DNA from 4 places in the Thioalkalivibrio sp. ALgr1 genome. Region 1 is predicted to be linked to each of the others. Evidence: predicted binding sites of a transcription regulator. Region 1 holds the regulator's gene; each other region holds the start of a gene.
What was found. Region 1 encodes FliA, which starts transcription of late flagellar genes. Its sites were predicted from a motif close to GCTAAAGTTNNNNNNNNNNCNGCCGATA; they were not measured.

Region 1 (3,602 bases):
CCGGCTGGCCGGACCATGTCCGGCGCGAGAGCTGGCTGGTCGTCTCCGCGACCACTCAGGCGGCGGCGCTGCGAAGGGTGCTGGATGCGTTCCGGAAGACGGAGCCATCGGCGCTGGTGCTGACCAAACTCGACGAAGCCGAACAGTTGGGGGAGACGTTGTCGGTATTGCTCGATCAACACCTTGGGCTCACGTTTGTCAGCGATGGACAGCGGATTGCCGAAGACTTCCACCGGGTCGAGACGGGCGATCTGACCCGGCGGGCGCTCGGCGAAGAGCGCGGCCCCGCGCGTCGATCCTCCCGCGATGAACGATGGACCGATGCAAGCCTGGCGGAGTTCTCGAATGCCGGCCGCAATGCGCCGTCGCCGCGCCGTACTCAGGATGCGGGCGTTCTGGAGATGATCCATCCGGTGGGGAAAGGACGCTATGCCACGCACTAATCAGCCGTTGAAGGTCATTGCGGTTGCCTCCGGCAAGGGCGGCGTCGGCAAGACCAATGTGTCGGTCAACCTGTCCGTGGCGCTCGCGCGGCTGGGCCGCGAGGTCATGCTGTTTGATGCCGACCTGGGGCTGGCCAATGCCGATGTGCTGCTCGGACTGCGACCCGAGCGCACCCTGCATGACCTGGTGACCGGACAGGTGGACGACCTCCAGGATGTGCTGATCGAGGGCCCGGAGGGGATCAAGGTCATCCCGTCGGCCTCGGGGATCGCGGCGATGGCGAATCTCACGCAGCTCGAGCACAACGGTTTGATCCAGGCATTCAGCGCCTATTCCAAGCCGCTGGATGTGCTGGTGGTGGATACGGCAGCGGGCCTGCAGGAATCCGTCACGACCTTCTGCCGGGCGGTCCAGGAGACCCTGGTTGTCGTCTGCGACGAGCCGGCGTCCATCACCGATGCCTATGCCTTGATCAAGGTGCTGCATCGCGATCATGGCATGCGGCGTTTCCGGCTGGTCACGAATATGGTCCAGGACCGCGCGGGCGCCGAGCGCTTGTTGCAGAAACTCACCACGGTTTGCGACAACTACCTGCCGGAAGTCATCCTGGATCTCGCCGGTTACATCCCGATGGACGAGCATCTGCGCAAGGCCGTACAGAAACGGGCACCGGTCGTGCAGCAATATCCGGGCAGCCCGGCGGCCAAGGCCTTTACCGAACTCGCCCGTGCGGTCGACCGCTGGCCGGTGGCCCGTGGTGCCGATGGTGGTGTCGGGTTTTTCGTCGAACGGATGCTGCAGAGCGCATGATGGCGACGCGTAATCGCCTCCACGGATACGAGAACGTGGCCGCAGCCGGCCACGAGCAGCGCGTCGCGGAACATATCGAGCTGGTGCACCGCATCGCGCACCATCTGATGGCTCGCCTCCCTTCCTCGGTCCAGGTCGATGACCTGATCCAGGCCGGCATGATTGGCCTGCTGGAGGCCGCGCGGCAATTCGAGGGCGGGCAGGGCGCGACGTTTGCGACCTACGCCGGGATTCGCATCCGTGGCGCGATGATCGACGAGTTACGCCGCAGTGACTGGACCCCGAGATCGGTGCACCGCAACAGCCGCAAGATCGCCGAGGCGATCCAGACGGTCGAGGCCAGGGAGGGGCGTGCGGCGCGCGGGGTCGAGGTGGCCGAGGAACTCGAGGTCCCGATCGACGAGTACTACTCGATGCTGCAGGACCATGCCGGCGCCCATCTGTTCGCGCTGGATGATCTGGGCGGCACCGATGGTGATGCGGACCGGGTGATCGAGGGGCAGGAGGCCTCGCCCTCGCGCACGATCGAGGCCGGGGAGTTTCGCGAGGAGCTGGCCGCCGCGCTGGGCGATTTGCCCGAACGCGAACGTCTGGTGTTGTCGCTTTATTACATCGAGGAGCTCAACCTGCGCGAGATTGGCGCGGTACTCGGGGTGACCGAGTCGCGCGTCAGCCAGATCCGCAGTCAGGCCGTTATCCGACTGCGCGCGCGCCTGGGCTCCTGGCTCGAAGACGGCGAGGCTTTGCAGTTATTCTGAAGGCCAAGCTCTAGTACTCATATGAATCATTTATCCCGGAGTGACCTGTGGACAAGGGAATGAAAATTCTCATCGTGGACGACTTCTCCACGATGCGACGGATCATCAAGAACCTGTTGCGTGATCTTGGCTTCAACAACACCCAAGAGGCCGATGACGGCAGCACGGCATTGCCGATGCTCCAGAACGGCGACTTCGATTTTCTGATTACCGACTGGAACATGCCCAATATGCCGGGCATCGACCTGCTGCGGGCGGTTCGTGCCGACGAGAAGCTGAAGACGATGCCGGTGCTGATGGTGACGGCGGAGGCCAAGCGGGATCAGATCGTCGAGGCGGCCGAGGCGGGCGTGAACGGCTACGTGGTGAAGCCCTTTACTGCGGAAACCCTCAAGGAAAAGATCGACAAAATATTCGAACGCATTGAATCCCAAGGCTAGTTTGGGATTCGGTGTCGAAGTCTCCTGGTCCAGACAAATGGATGGCCGGGGGATCGATCCCGGTCATCACGTTCGGGATGGGGAGCGAGCAAGGGGCTTTGGATGACAGACCAAGAACAATCGATCAGTGAGCAGCAAATCGCTCGCGCGCGGGAGCTCGTGCAGGTTCTGGAGGCAGGGGATGAGGTGGCCGCGCGCGCGTTGATCCAGGATCTGGCGCGCCCCTACGACCGGGAACTCTTCGACGAGCTCGGAAAGCTTACGCGCGACCTGCACGAGGCCTTGCAAAGCTTCCGGGGGGATTCGCGGCTGGTCGAGTTGACCCAGGCCGAGATCCCGGATGCCCGCGAGCGTCTCAATTATGTGGTCACGATGACCGAGAAGGCCGCGCACGAGACCCTGACCGCGATCGAGACGAGTCTCCCCATTGCCGAATCGTTCAGCCAGCAGGCCGGCCAACTGACGGCGAAGTGGACCCGTTTTCGCAATCGGCAACTCTCGGTCGACGAGTTCCGGGAATTCGCTCGTGAGCTGGACGAGTTTTTTGCTCAGGCCAACGACGATACCGAAGAGCTGCGCCGCCTGCTGTCGGAGGTTCTGATGGCGCAGAGCTACCAGGATATTACCGGGCAGGTGATCCGGCGCGTGATTCAGCTCGTGACCGACCTGGAGGAGAACCTGGTCACGCTGATTCGGCTGTCCAGCGGGCGTATGGAGACGGTCGAGGCTGCGGAGAAGACGCTGGATGACGATGCCGAGCGGCGTGAGGGCGATCGGCGTGGACACGGGCCAGCAGTGCCGAAGACTCAAGATTCCGGCCAGGATGTCGTTCAAGGACAGGACGAGGTGGACGATCTGTTGTCCAGCCTGGGCTTCTAGGTAGCCCGCTGATCCCTGAATCGGCGGCTTCCCGGCGCCCACCCCTCAACGGCAAGCCTCACCGGAACGGAGAGACCGAATGGCCATCGACCCCAACGACGAAATCCTTCAGGACTTCCTGATCGAGGCCGGGGAACTGCTCGAAGGACTCAACGAGCAGCTGATCGACCTGGAACAGCATCCCGATGACCGGGATCTGTTGAACGCGGTATTCCGCAGCTTTCACACGATCAAGGGTGGCGCGGGCTTTCTGAGCCTGGATCCGCTGGTG
Region 2 (3,602 bases), on a different contig from region 1:
GGGCGCGCATTGCGGTAGTCGATGTAGTAGGCATGTTCCCAGACATCGCAGGTCAGCAGCGGGGTCTTGCCATCACGCATCGGATTGGCCGCGTTGGAGGTGTTGACGATCTCCACCGAGCCGTCGCTATTCTGCACCAGCCAGGTCCAGCCGGAGCCGAAATTGGCGACCGCGGCCTCGTTGAACTTCTCCTTGAAGCCATCAAACGAGCCAAAGGCGCTGTTGATCGCGTCGGCCACCTTGCCGGACGGCTCGCCGCCGGCGTCCGGGCCCATGCAGTTGAAGTAGAAGGTGTGGTTCCAGACCTGGGCGCCGTTGTTGAAGATGCCGCCGGCCGGGGCCTTCTTGATGATGTCCTCCAGCGAGGCATTCTCGAACTCGGAGCCGGGCAGCAGGCCATTCAGCTTGGTCACGTAGGTCGCGTGGTGCTTGTCGTGATGGTATTCCAGCGTCTCGGCGGAGATGTGCGGCTCCAGCGCGTTCTTGGCATAGGGCAGATCGGGCAGTTCGTAGGCCATGAAAGACTCCTTGTAAGAAAACATGCGAGACTGCGGCTGGCCGACCATTGGTGGCCGCGCCAGTAAACTCGTCAACGATAGTCACGTTGCTCGGGTGATGCAATTTCCGATGATGCGGCTTGGTTATCGTTCAGCCAACGTTTGCGGAAGTGTGAAGGAGCCACGGCATGTCCGCGCACGATGCCGATCGACAATCGGACGGCGCCCCCTCGTCGGTGGGTGCGAACCCCTCGCGCAGTGCCTACGCCTGGCGCGGGCGCATCGGGCTTTTCCTGGGCCCGCTCCTGATGCTTGCGTTCCTGGTTTTTCCAGCGCCAGAAGGCGTTGCACGCGAGGCATGGTGGGTGCTCGGGTTGACCCTTTTTATGGCGACCTGGTGGATTACCGAGGCCTTGCCACTACCCGTAACGGCGTTGCTGCCGATTGCCCTTTTGCCGCTGCTCGGCGTGATGCCGATGGACGCGGCCACCGCGCCCTACGCCAATCCCATCATCTTTCTGTTCATGGGCGGTTTTGCGATCGCGCTGGCGGTACAGCGCTGGGGACTCCACCAGCGGATTGCGCTCGCGATCGTCAGCCGGGCGGGGGATCGCCTGCATCGCCTGGTCGGGGCCTTCATGCTGGCCACGGCGGGGCTGTCGATGTGGGTCAGCAACACAGCCACTGCTGCGCTGATGTTGCCGATCGCCCTGTCCGTTCTGGCGCTGATGGATCGTGATACGCACATCGCGGGTAACGGCCTCGGCGCCGATTCGCGCCGCCCCGCACTGGCGCTCCTGCTGGGGATCGCCTTTGCCGCCAATATCGGGGGCATGGCGACGATCATCGGCTCTCCGCCGAACGCGCTGACCGCCGCCTATCTGGGCGACCGGCATGGCATCGAGATCGGTTTTGTGCAGTGGATGATGCTGGGCCTGCCCCTGGCCACCGCGTTGCTGCTGCTGGCCTGGTGGTTGCTGACGCGCTGGGTCTTCCCGGTTCATCGAGTACGCCTGCAGGGGTTGCAGGCGATGATGGACCAGCAGCGCGCCGAGGTCGGGGTCTGGTCGCGGGCCGAATACCGGGTCGCCGGCGTCTTCCTGCTGGTAGCGCTGGCGTGGCTGTCGCGCCCCTTTCTGGAAGGCCTCCTGCCGATTCACCTGACGGATGCCGGGATTGCCATCCTGGGGGCCGGGCTGCTGTTCCTGCTGCCCTCGGGCGCAGCAGACCAGCGCCGGCTGCTGGCCTGGGACAATACGCGCGAGCTCCCCTGGGGGGTGCTGCTGCTGGTCGGCGGTGGTCTCAGCCTGGGTTCGGCCATCGAGGCGAGCGGCCTGGCGGAGCTGGCCGCCGAGGGCCTGGGCGCCGCCCAGGCATGGCCGCTGCTGCTGATCATTGCCGGGGCCGTGGTGGTGACCATGTTGCTGTCGCATGTGACCAGCAACACGGCCACCGCTGCCACGCTGCTGCCGCTGGTGGCTGCGCTGGCGATGCGCATGGATATTCCCGTCGTGCTCCTCGCGATCCCCGTGGCCTTTGCCGCCTCCGTGGCCTTCATGTTGCCGGTCGCGACCCCGCCCAACGCGATCGTGTTCGCCAGCAACCGGCTGCGGGTGATCGACATGATCCGTGGCGGGGCGCTGCTCTCCCTGGTGGCAATTGCCATGATTACGCTTGCGGTCTACGCCCTGGCGGAGGCCATCCTGATGCAGGGCTAGGCCTGTCTCCCAGCCTTTCCGGCTTCCTGTGATCTCCCTCAAGTTTTATGCTTCGCCGCCGCTATCGACGGTGAACTGCCGCAGCAAGGATGCCGCTGGCCCGCAAAGCCTTATTGGGGAGAGTCTTCAACATGTTCGATAACATCCGAATCGGGGTCCGGCTGATGGTCGGGATTATCACGGTGGTGCTGCTGGCCGTGATCCTGACACTCGTAGTCGTGATGAACAGCCTGGGCACCATGGCCGATCGTGCCGAACAGCGCGAGCTGACCGATCTGGCCGCGCAGCTTGTCGGTCGTCTGGACCAGGAAGCCGCGCGCGCGACCGCGATGGCAGAGACCGTGGCGAAAATCCCCGACGTGCAAGAGGCGATGGCGACGGGCGATCGCGAGCGTCTGGCCGAGATGACCGTTCCCAGCTTTGAATCGCTGAACGAGCACTACGGGGTGGACCAGTATCAGTTCCATACCCCCCCGGCCACTTCATTCCTGCGCGTCCACTCCCCCGACAACCACGGCGATGACCTGTCCGACTTCCGGCAGACCGTGGTCGACACGAACGACAAGCGCAACGCGATCTCGGGGCTGGAAGAAGGCGTGGCGGGTCTCGGGATCCGCGGGGTGGTACCCATCGAGCACAACGGCGACCACGTCGGCTCCGTGGAATTCGGCCTGTCGTTTGGTGACAGCTTCTTTGAAGAGTTCACCCAAGAAACGGATTCGCCGGTTGCCCTCTACCTGCGTGATGGTCGGTCGTTCAACCGCTTTGGCGGTACGATCAGTGGCGAGTCCACCTTCAGCGATGCCGAGATGCGCGAGGTCATGGAGGGCGAGGAGCTGGTGCGAAACGTGACCTATGAAGGCACCCCGATGGCCGTGGTCGCGCGTCCCGTTACGGATTTCTCCGGTGACGTGGTCGGCGTGCTGGAGGTCATGGTGGACCGCAGCGCGTATGTCGCGATGGCGCGCAACGCGACCGGCACGGTGGTGGCGGTTGGCGTGGTTGCCGTGGCGCTTGGTGCCCTCCTGGCCTGGCTCCTGACCCGAAGCATCGTTCGTCCCCTGAATCGCACGGTGGCCCGGCTGAACGATATCGCGGGAGGCGAGGGCGATCTGACCCGTTCGCTGGAGGTCTCTGGCAAGAACGAACTCGGAGAGCTGGCGGAGGCGTTCAACAACTTCGTCAAGAAGATCCGCGGCCTCGTATCCACGGTCGCGGCCGGGGGCGATCAGGTTGCCGCAGCAGCGAACGAGCTGTCCGCGACCAGCGAAGAGACCAACGAGCAGGTGCGGCGACAGAAGTCGGAGATCGATCAGGTCGCCACGGCCATGAACGAGATGACGGCAACGGTGCAGGAGGTGGCCCGCAATGCAGCGGATGCCGCCGC
Region 3 (3,602 bases), on a different contig from region 1:
CGGGCGATCACGATGGCGGCATTCAACCGCTCTCAGGGCCGTTAACGACAAGCTATCCGTGAGCTTTAACACAAATTTTCGATTTTCTTGTCATTGTGTCTCTGTCGGGTCCGCAACTGCTTCTATCGAGCCCTCGCATCAGGTGCACACCCAAGTCGCCAGACAGAAAAAAGCCGGGACAAGCCCGGCCGAAAGTCACTGTGGTTGACAATGTCCCGGGTCAGTCAGGCCCGTTCCTCGACCCCCGTACCATCCAGGCCTTGCTGTTCCTGGAAATGACGAATCAGGGCCACCACTGCCTCCGGCGGAATCTGCCGGATCACCTCGTCTTGCTCGGCATCCTTGACCGTGATCACCGTCCGGCCGCTGGAATCATCCACACTGAACTCCAGCGCACGCTTGGACGATTGCAAATAGGCGTTGATCGACTCCACCACTTGCTCCATGCCCTCCGACTCTCCCAAATCCACAGACTGGGTCGACTCATCCAGCCCCCGTTCAGGAGCATCGGGGCGTGCCGGCACATCCCCGAAACTGGCATTCCGAGAACTCGCAGTATCGGTCAACCCTTTGGCAACCGACATCGAGGCATCGCCCTGCCCCTGACGGGCAGGCTGAAACACCAATGAAGTGATACTGCCAATTGAATCACTCATCTTGCTTCCCTCGCCATTAAGGGCGGGTGACCGTCTGGCCACCCGCCCGTCTCATGGCCTTTTACCGGTTCAACTTACTGCAACAGGGCCAGCACGTTCTGCGACGTCGCGTTCGCCTGGGCCAGCACCGAGGTACCCGCCTGCTGCAGGATCTGCGCCCGGGTCAGCTCGGCCGTTTCGGAGGCAAAATCCGCATCGCGGATCCGGGAACGGGCCGCCTCCAGGTTCTCCGACGACACCTGCAGGTTCGCGATGGTGTTCTCGAAGCGCACCTGGACGGAGCCCAGATCGGCACGCAGGGAATTCACCTGGTTCAGAGCCCCGTCGACGATGGCCAGAGCTTCCGTTGCGCCAAAGCGGCTCGCGATATCTACGTCCGTCAGGTTCTTGGCCTCCGAGCCGGTTTCGTCGAACAAGTCAATGGTGATGGCGTTGCCGTCACCGTCCTCGGCATCAAGAGTGACCTCGCCGCCATCCACTTCGAAGTCCGTGTCAAAGTTACCGCGGATCGCTATGGTCGTTTCACCGTCATTGTCGGTCACGAGTGCCGCACTCAAACCCGCATTGCGCACAGCGGCAACGTCTTCGTCATCGCCGGTGAAATTGGCGATAGAGGAATTAATCTCGCGGACGGCATCCTCAAGCGACGTAACCTCACTCAGGTTAACTGTGATGTCGATATCAAGCCCTTCCAGCACTCCGACTTCGTCCAGATTGATCGTAATGTTACTGATCTGGGTGATGCCGACGTCATTGATCTGTTCCTGGCTCAGGCCTTCTTCACCCATCGCGATGGCTCGGCCCAGTTCGGTGGTACGCGAGTCCACGCCAGAAACGGCAATGTTCTGCCCCTGATTCGCGCCTATCTGGAAGAACAGATCCTGCAGCGCCCCATCCAGGATGGCATCGCCGTTGAACTCGGTGGAGTTGGCCACGCGGCCAATCTCGGCGATCAGCTGCTGGGCCTCGTTGTTCAGGGCTTCGCGGTCGGAGGCGGAGTTGGAGTCGTTCGCCGCCTGGACGGACAGCTCGCGGATACGCTGCAGCGCATCGCCCACGGTGCTCAACGCACCCTCGGCGGTCTGCGCAAACGAAATGCCGTCGTTTGCGTTGCGCACGGCCTGGTTCAGGCCGCGAATCTGGGTGGTAAAGCGTTCGGAGATCGCCAGACCGGCGGCGTCATCCTTGGCGCTGTTGATACGCAGGCCGGAGGACAGTCGCTCCAGGCTCTGAGCCAGCGCGCCCTGGGAATTGCTCAGATTGCGCTGAGCATTCAGGGACAGGATATTGGTATTGATGACTTGAGACATGATTACGCTCCTGTAGCGTCATGCCGAACCACCTTGGTCGGCTTCCTCGGCGAACACTCGTGCGCCTTCGAGGACAGTAACGACCGCTCGACCGAATCCTTTAACCCGATCCCGGAAAAATTTTGCCGCCCGCCTGAACGTGTCCGCCACGCTGCCCTCTCACCGCCCCCAGCGCTTCGGCCCACACCACTCATCAGCCACGGCCAATACGAAGCCGCACAGCGCCACAGGGGACACAGGCCAGCTACATCCCCGTGGTCCTGAACAACCGCTTTGACGCACCCAGGTGATGCGAGAAAACTGTGTCAGGTCCGAAGCCACTACTACCGTCATTGCTAAGGAGCAAGACCACCCAGCAATCGGCCTGGACCCTCAGAGATACGGATCTTGGGCAACGAAAACCAAAGCGGCCCCCAGTTGCCCGATTGCCCCCTGTAGGAGGCCAGCCCTCTGGCCGATTCGGGTTTAGCAGCGCCCCATCGGCCAGAGGGCTGGCCTCCTACAGGTACGGGGTGAATCAGATCAGCCAGGTAGTCCCGATGCGGGTCCCTGGGGTGGCGCCGGGGATCAGGTCCATCAGCAGCCAGCCGAAGATGAGGGTGATGAAGGCGCCACAGAAGACGGTGGCCACGAACAGGCCGATGCGGTTGCCGCGCTTCAGGCCGAGGATGCCGCGCAGCGACCAGTAGAGCAGCCACAGGCTGTAGAAGATCAGCAGCAGGCCGACGGTGTTGCCCCAGGGCCAGGGAAAGGCGGCGGCCACCTTGCCTACCCAGGCGGGCAGCAGGCCGATGGTCACCGCCAGCATCGCCCGGTCCGGATGGGAGTAGCCCTGGAACAGCTCGGTCAGGTAGTGCGCGGACCAGGCCAGACCCAGTACGCCGATGCTCATCGCCAGCACGCTGTAGACGCCGAAGCCCCAGGCCCCCGGCATCGCCTCCGGCGGCAGCCCGGTCGGGATGACCTGGTACAGCCACTGGCTGGCGATCACGCTGACCAGCAGCACGGGGAACGCCAGGCGCAGAAAGGTCTGCCACCAGGGCGGGGCCGTCTCCAGTTCGGCCACCTCGAGTACCGCCCGCAGGGGGCTCGTCAGCGTGCGCAGGACCAGAAGTCCCGGATTCAGACGGGAGGGAAATGAGCTCATCCGGTCAGTATGTGGCAATCCCGTGACGCTTTCGTGACAGCGCCTGCCTTGAACCTGGCCTGATCGACCCGGCTTTAGCCCGCGAGTGCCAGCACCAGAATCACGAGGGTCAGGGTCTCTACCAGCTCCAGCGTGGCCCCGGCCGTATCGCCGGTGAAACCGCCCAGCCAGTGTCTCAGTACGCGCGTTGCAGCCCACAGCGTCAGCCCGGCGGCGAGCAAAGCCGGAATCACCCCCCAAAGGCCGGAGAGCAGGCCGAGCACCAGCACCACGGCAGCCGAGACTGCGACAACGCCGATGGCGGCGCTGCGTGGAAGGTGCCTGGCCATGTCCGCGCCCAATCCGACGGGGTTCACGTAGGGCGTGGTCAGAAACAGCACCGGCGGCACCACGCGCCCCAGCAGCACCGCCAGCAGCAGCGCGACCCAGGCGCCGGTCTCGACCACCGCCACTAGCGCCGTACCTTTCAGCAACAGGATCAGGATCAGC
Region 4 (3,602 bases), on a different contig from region 1:
CGAGATCATGCTCTCGATCTCGTCGGTGGACTCCTGCGTGCGGGTCGCCAGCTTGCGTACCTCGTCGGCCACCACGGCAAACCCGCGGCCATGTTCCCCGGCACGGGCGGCCTCGATCGCCGCGTTGAGGGCCAGCAGATTGGTCTGCTCGGCTACGCCGCGGATGACTTCAAGGATGGTGCCGATCTGTTTCGAGTCTTCACCCAGCTTGGCTACAGTGCCGGCGGCCTGCTCGACCGTGCCCAGCAGGGAGGACATGGACTCGATGTTCTTCTCCATCACGTCGGCGCCGTTGTTCACCGCACCGCTGGCCTCCTGTCCGGCCTGGGAGGTGGCATCGGTATTACGCGCGATCTCCTCGGCGCTGCTTTGCAGCTCGTTGATCGCCGTGGCGACGCGCTCGGTCTCGTCGCGCTGACGCGAGACCACCTCGCGGGCCTGATAGGCCTCCTGATTCAGGTTCTCAGTCGCACGGTTCAGGGTCTCGGTACCGCTACGGGCGTTGCCAATCGCCTGCGCAATCTTGTCGGTAAAGCGGTTGAACGCACGCCCCAGCTGGGCCGTCTCCATCAGACCGTTTTCGTCCAAACGGCGGCTGAGGTCGCCATCGCCGTCGGCGATCTCTTCCAGCGCCTCGGTCGAGTGAGCCAGCGCACGGCGCACCACCAGGATGATGAAGACCGCGCCGACCACTCCCAGGATCACGCCAATCAGCGCCAGGACGCCCTGCGTCACCTGGGTATTGCGCATGGTCGCGGTCAGCTCGGCGGCGGACACTTCAGCACGGCCGGTGATGCGCTCGGACAACTGCTGCAGTTCATTACGTGCCTCGAAGATCACCGGGCCGACCTCGGTACGGATCAGGAAGGCGTCCTGCAGGGCCTCCTCGCTGCCGTGGATGCGAACGATGTCCTGGATCGCGCTATCCAGCTCGTTCAGGAGCCCTTCGAAGTCCTCGACCGCGATCTGCTGCTCGAAATCGAGCTCGTCGTACTGTTCCAGCAACCGCGCCAGCACGTCGTGTGTCTGGCCAAGGTACAGACGCAGGTTCTGCTCGAAGGAGTCATCACGAAACGCGATGAAACCGCGCAGGTTCGAGGTGATCTGCAGAAGGTTGGTACGCAGGCTGTAGAAATCGCCGAGACGCTCGAACGAGCGCTGGAAGCGTGCCCGCGCCATCTCCTCGTCGATCATGGTGCTGGTCAACTGGGTCATCTGCATGGTCGCCGGGTTGGCGCGCGAGTTGGCGACACCCTGGGCCGGCATGTTCTGGGCCACGTCCTCGGCCACTTCAATCAGGCGCTCACGGTGTGCGGCGAAGCCATCGATGTTCGCGCGCACCTGTTCCGCGGAGGCACTCAGTTCATCCGAGCCCTGCACGACCGGATCGTTGACCAGGGCATCCATGGCGACGTCCAGCTCGTCCATCGCATTCAGCCAGGCGTCGCGGTGTTCGTCCTCCTCGCTCATCAGGTAGAAGCCTAGGAAGGCGGCGCTCTCCTGCAACAGCTGCTCCACGTCGTTGACGCGTGCCACCGCCGGATAGTCGGACTGGGTCAGTTCAGCCACGCCCTGTCCACCCACATTCAGGGCACGCAGTGCCAGCAGCGAATTGATGATCAGGATCGCGACGACCAGCCCGAAGCCGGCGATCAGCAGCCCCCGAATGGAGAGTTTGTCCAGCATGGTGTTGACTCCTTCCTCAGCGCCTTCTGCCGGGCGCATGCCATCACGTGCAAACGGATCATTCCGCTGCCTGTAGAGACGATTCATCCCCTGTTACGGCCGCCTTCCCCTGAAGTTGAGCCCTGGCCGTTTTGAGAATCACATCACACCGAATGACGCGGAAAGAGTCAGGGTGATTCCAGCGCCTCCCAGCGCTCGTAAGCCACCGCCAGGTCTCGTTCGACCTGTTCGAGCCGGGCCTGCAACTCGCGCACGCGCTCCCCATCGCGCAATACCTCTGGATCCGACAGGGCCTCGGCCAGCGACTGGTGCTCGTTTTCCAGCGCCTCGATCTGGCCTGGCAGGGCCTCCAGCTCGCGAGCCTCCTTGTAGGAGAGTTTGCGGGCGCGGGGCGGCGGTTCCGCGACCGCGGACGTCGGCTCGGAGCGGGCCTCGGGTGCGGCGGGCGCCTCCTGGGCCCCGGTATCCGCTTCGCGCGTGAGCAGGCGTTGCGTGACGCGTGCGGGCAGGTCCGACCAACCGCCGACGAATTCCTCGACCGTGCCATCGCCGGGCAGCACCAGCGTGCTGGTCGCAACGTTGTCGAGGAACGCGCGGTCGTGGCTGACCACGATCACCGTGCCGGTGTACTCGATCAGAAGCTGTTCCAGCAGCTCGAGGGTCTCGACATCCAGGTCGTTGGTGGGCTCGTCGAGTACCAGCAAATTGGCCGGGCGCAGAAACAGCTTGGCCAGCAGCAACCGGTTGCGCTCGCCACCGGACAGGGCCGATACGGGCTGGCGCGCGCGTTCCGGCGGGAACAGGAAATCCCCGAGATAGCTCAGCACATGTCGGGTCTCGCCATTCACGGTGACGCGGTCACGGCCCTCGCCGACCGCATCCTGCACGGTGGTCGTCTCGTCGAGACGCGCCCGTGCCTGGTCGAAATAGGCGATCTCGAGCTGGGTGCCCAGCTTGACCGTTCCGGAAAATGGCTCCACCTGGCCCAGCAGCCCGCGCAGCAGCGTGGTCTTGCCGGCGCCATTGGGGCCGATGATGCCCAGGGCGTCGCCACGCTGGAGCAGCAGGTTCACGTCGCGCACCACCGGCGTGTCGCCGTAGCCGAAGTCCGCATGCTCCGCCTCGATCACCAAACGGCCGGAACGCTGCTCGGGGGACAGCTGCATGCGTACCTGCCCCCCCAGCTCGCGTCGTTCGGCGCGCTTCTTGCGCAGGGCCTGCAGGGCGCGCACCCGCCCCTCGTTGCGGGTACGCCGGGCCTTGATGCCCTGGCGGATCCAGGTCTCCTCCTGCGCCAGCTTGCGATCGAACTCGGCGCGCTGACGCGCCTCGACCTCCAGGCGCTCGGCCTGGCGCGTGCGGAAGGCCTCGATCGAGGGCGGGTGTTCGTACACCTGGCCACGATCCAGCTCCAGGATGCGAGTGGCGACCTGTTCCATGAACTGGCGGTCATGGCTGATGAACACCACCGTGAGCCCGCTCCCGCGCAGGAACTCCTCCAGCCAGCGGATCGCAGCCACATCCAGGTGGTTGGTCGGCTCGTCCAGCAGCAACAGCTGCGGCTCGCGCACCAGCTCGCGCGCCAGCCAGACGCGACGCTTGAGCCCGCCGGAGAGCGCAGCGAATCCGGCCTCGGGGTTGAGCTCCAGGCGCGAAAGCGTCGTTTCGACCCGGTTTTGCAGGCTCCAGCCGTCGATCGCCTCCAGCCGGGCCTGGACCGGGCCCATCTTCTCCAGGGCCTCGGCGTCACCACTGGCGGCGGCCTGGCTCAGGTGATGGAAACGCTCCAGCAGTTGCCCGGCCTCGCCCAGCCCCTCGGCGACCACATCGAACACCGTGCCCTCGACCCCGGGCGGCAGCTCCTGGGTCAGGTATGCGGTCGCCAGGCCGTCCTGGCGGACCACCTCGCCCGAGTC

Region 2: the regulator FliA is predicted to act here: its motif matches at 2,252-2,279, upstream of F466_RS0105070 (methyl-accepting chemotaxis protein).
Region 3: the regulator FliA is predicted to act here: its motif matches at 2,044-2,071, upstream of F466_RS0111915 (flagellin).
Region 4: the regulator FliA is predicted to act here: its motif matches at 1,780-1,807, upstream of F466_RS0101955 (methyl-accepting chemotaxis protein).

What each region holds. Positions count from the first base shown of each region.
Region 1 covers NZ_KB905134.1:292,127-295,728, reverse strand. The annotation lists gene flhF (flagellar biosynthesis protein FlhF) at 1-443, shown strand, start outside; gene F466_RS0109090 (MinD/ParA family protein) at 430-1,254, shown strand; gene F466_RS0109085 (RNA polymerase sigma factor FliA) at 1,251-2,012, shown strand; gene cheY (chemotaxis response regulator CheY) at 2,072-2,452, shown strand; gene F466_RS0109075 (protein phosphatase CheZ) at 2,555-3,331, shown strand; gene F466_RS0109070 (chemotaxis protein CheA) at 3,411-3,602, shown strand, end outside.
Region 2 covers NZ_KB905133.1:149,491-153,092, reverse strand. The annotation lists gene F466_RS0105080 (superoxide dismutase) at 1-518, opposite strand, end outside; gene F466_RS0105075 (DASS family sodium-coupled anion symporter) at 686-2,215, shown strand; gene F466_RS0105070 (methyl-accepting chemotaxis protein) at 2,347-3,602, shown strand, end outside.
Region 3 covers NZ_KB905137.1:15,391-18,992, forward strand. The annotation lists gene F466_RS13865 (flagellar protein FlaG) at 225-656, opposite strand; gene F466_RS0111915 (flagellin) at 731-1,966, opposite strand; gene F466_RS0111920 (YIP1 family protein) at 2,484-3,113, opposite strand; gene cobS (adenosylcobinamide-GDP ribazoletransferase) at 3,188-3,602, opposite strand, start outside.
Region 4 covers NZ_KB905132.1:408,719-412,320, forward strand. The annotation lists gene F466_RS0101955 (methyl-accepting chemotaxis protein) at 1-1,686, opposite strand, end outside; gene F466_RS0101960 (ATP-binding cassette domain-containing protein) at 1,854-3,602, opposite strand, start outside.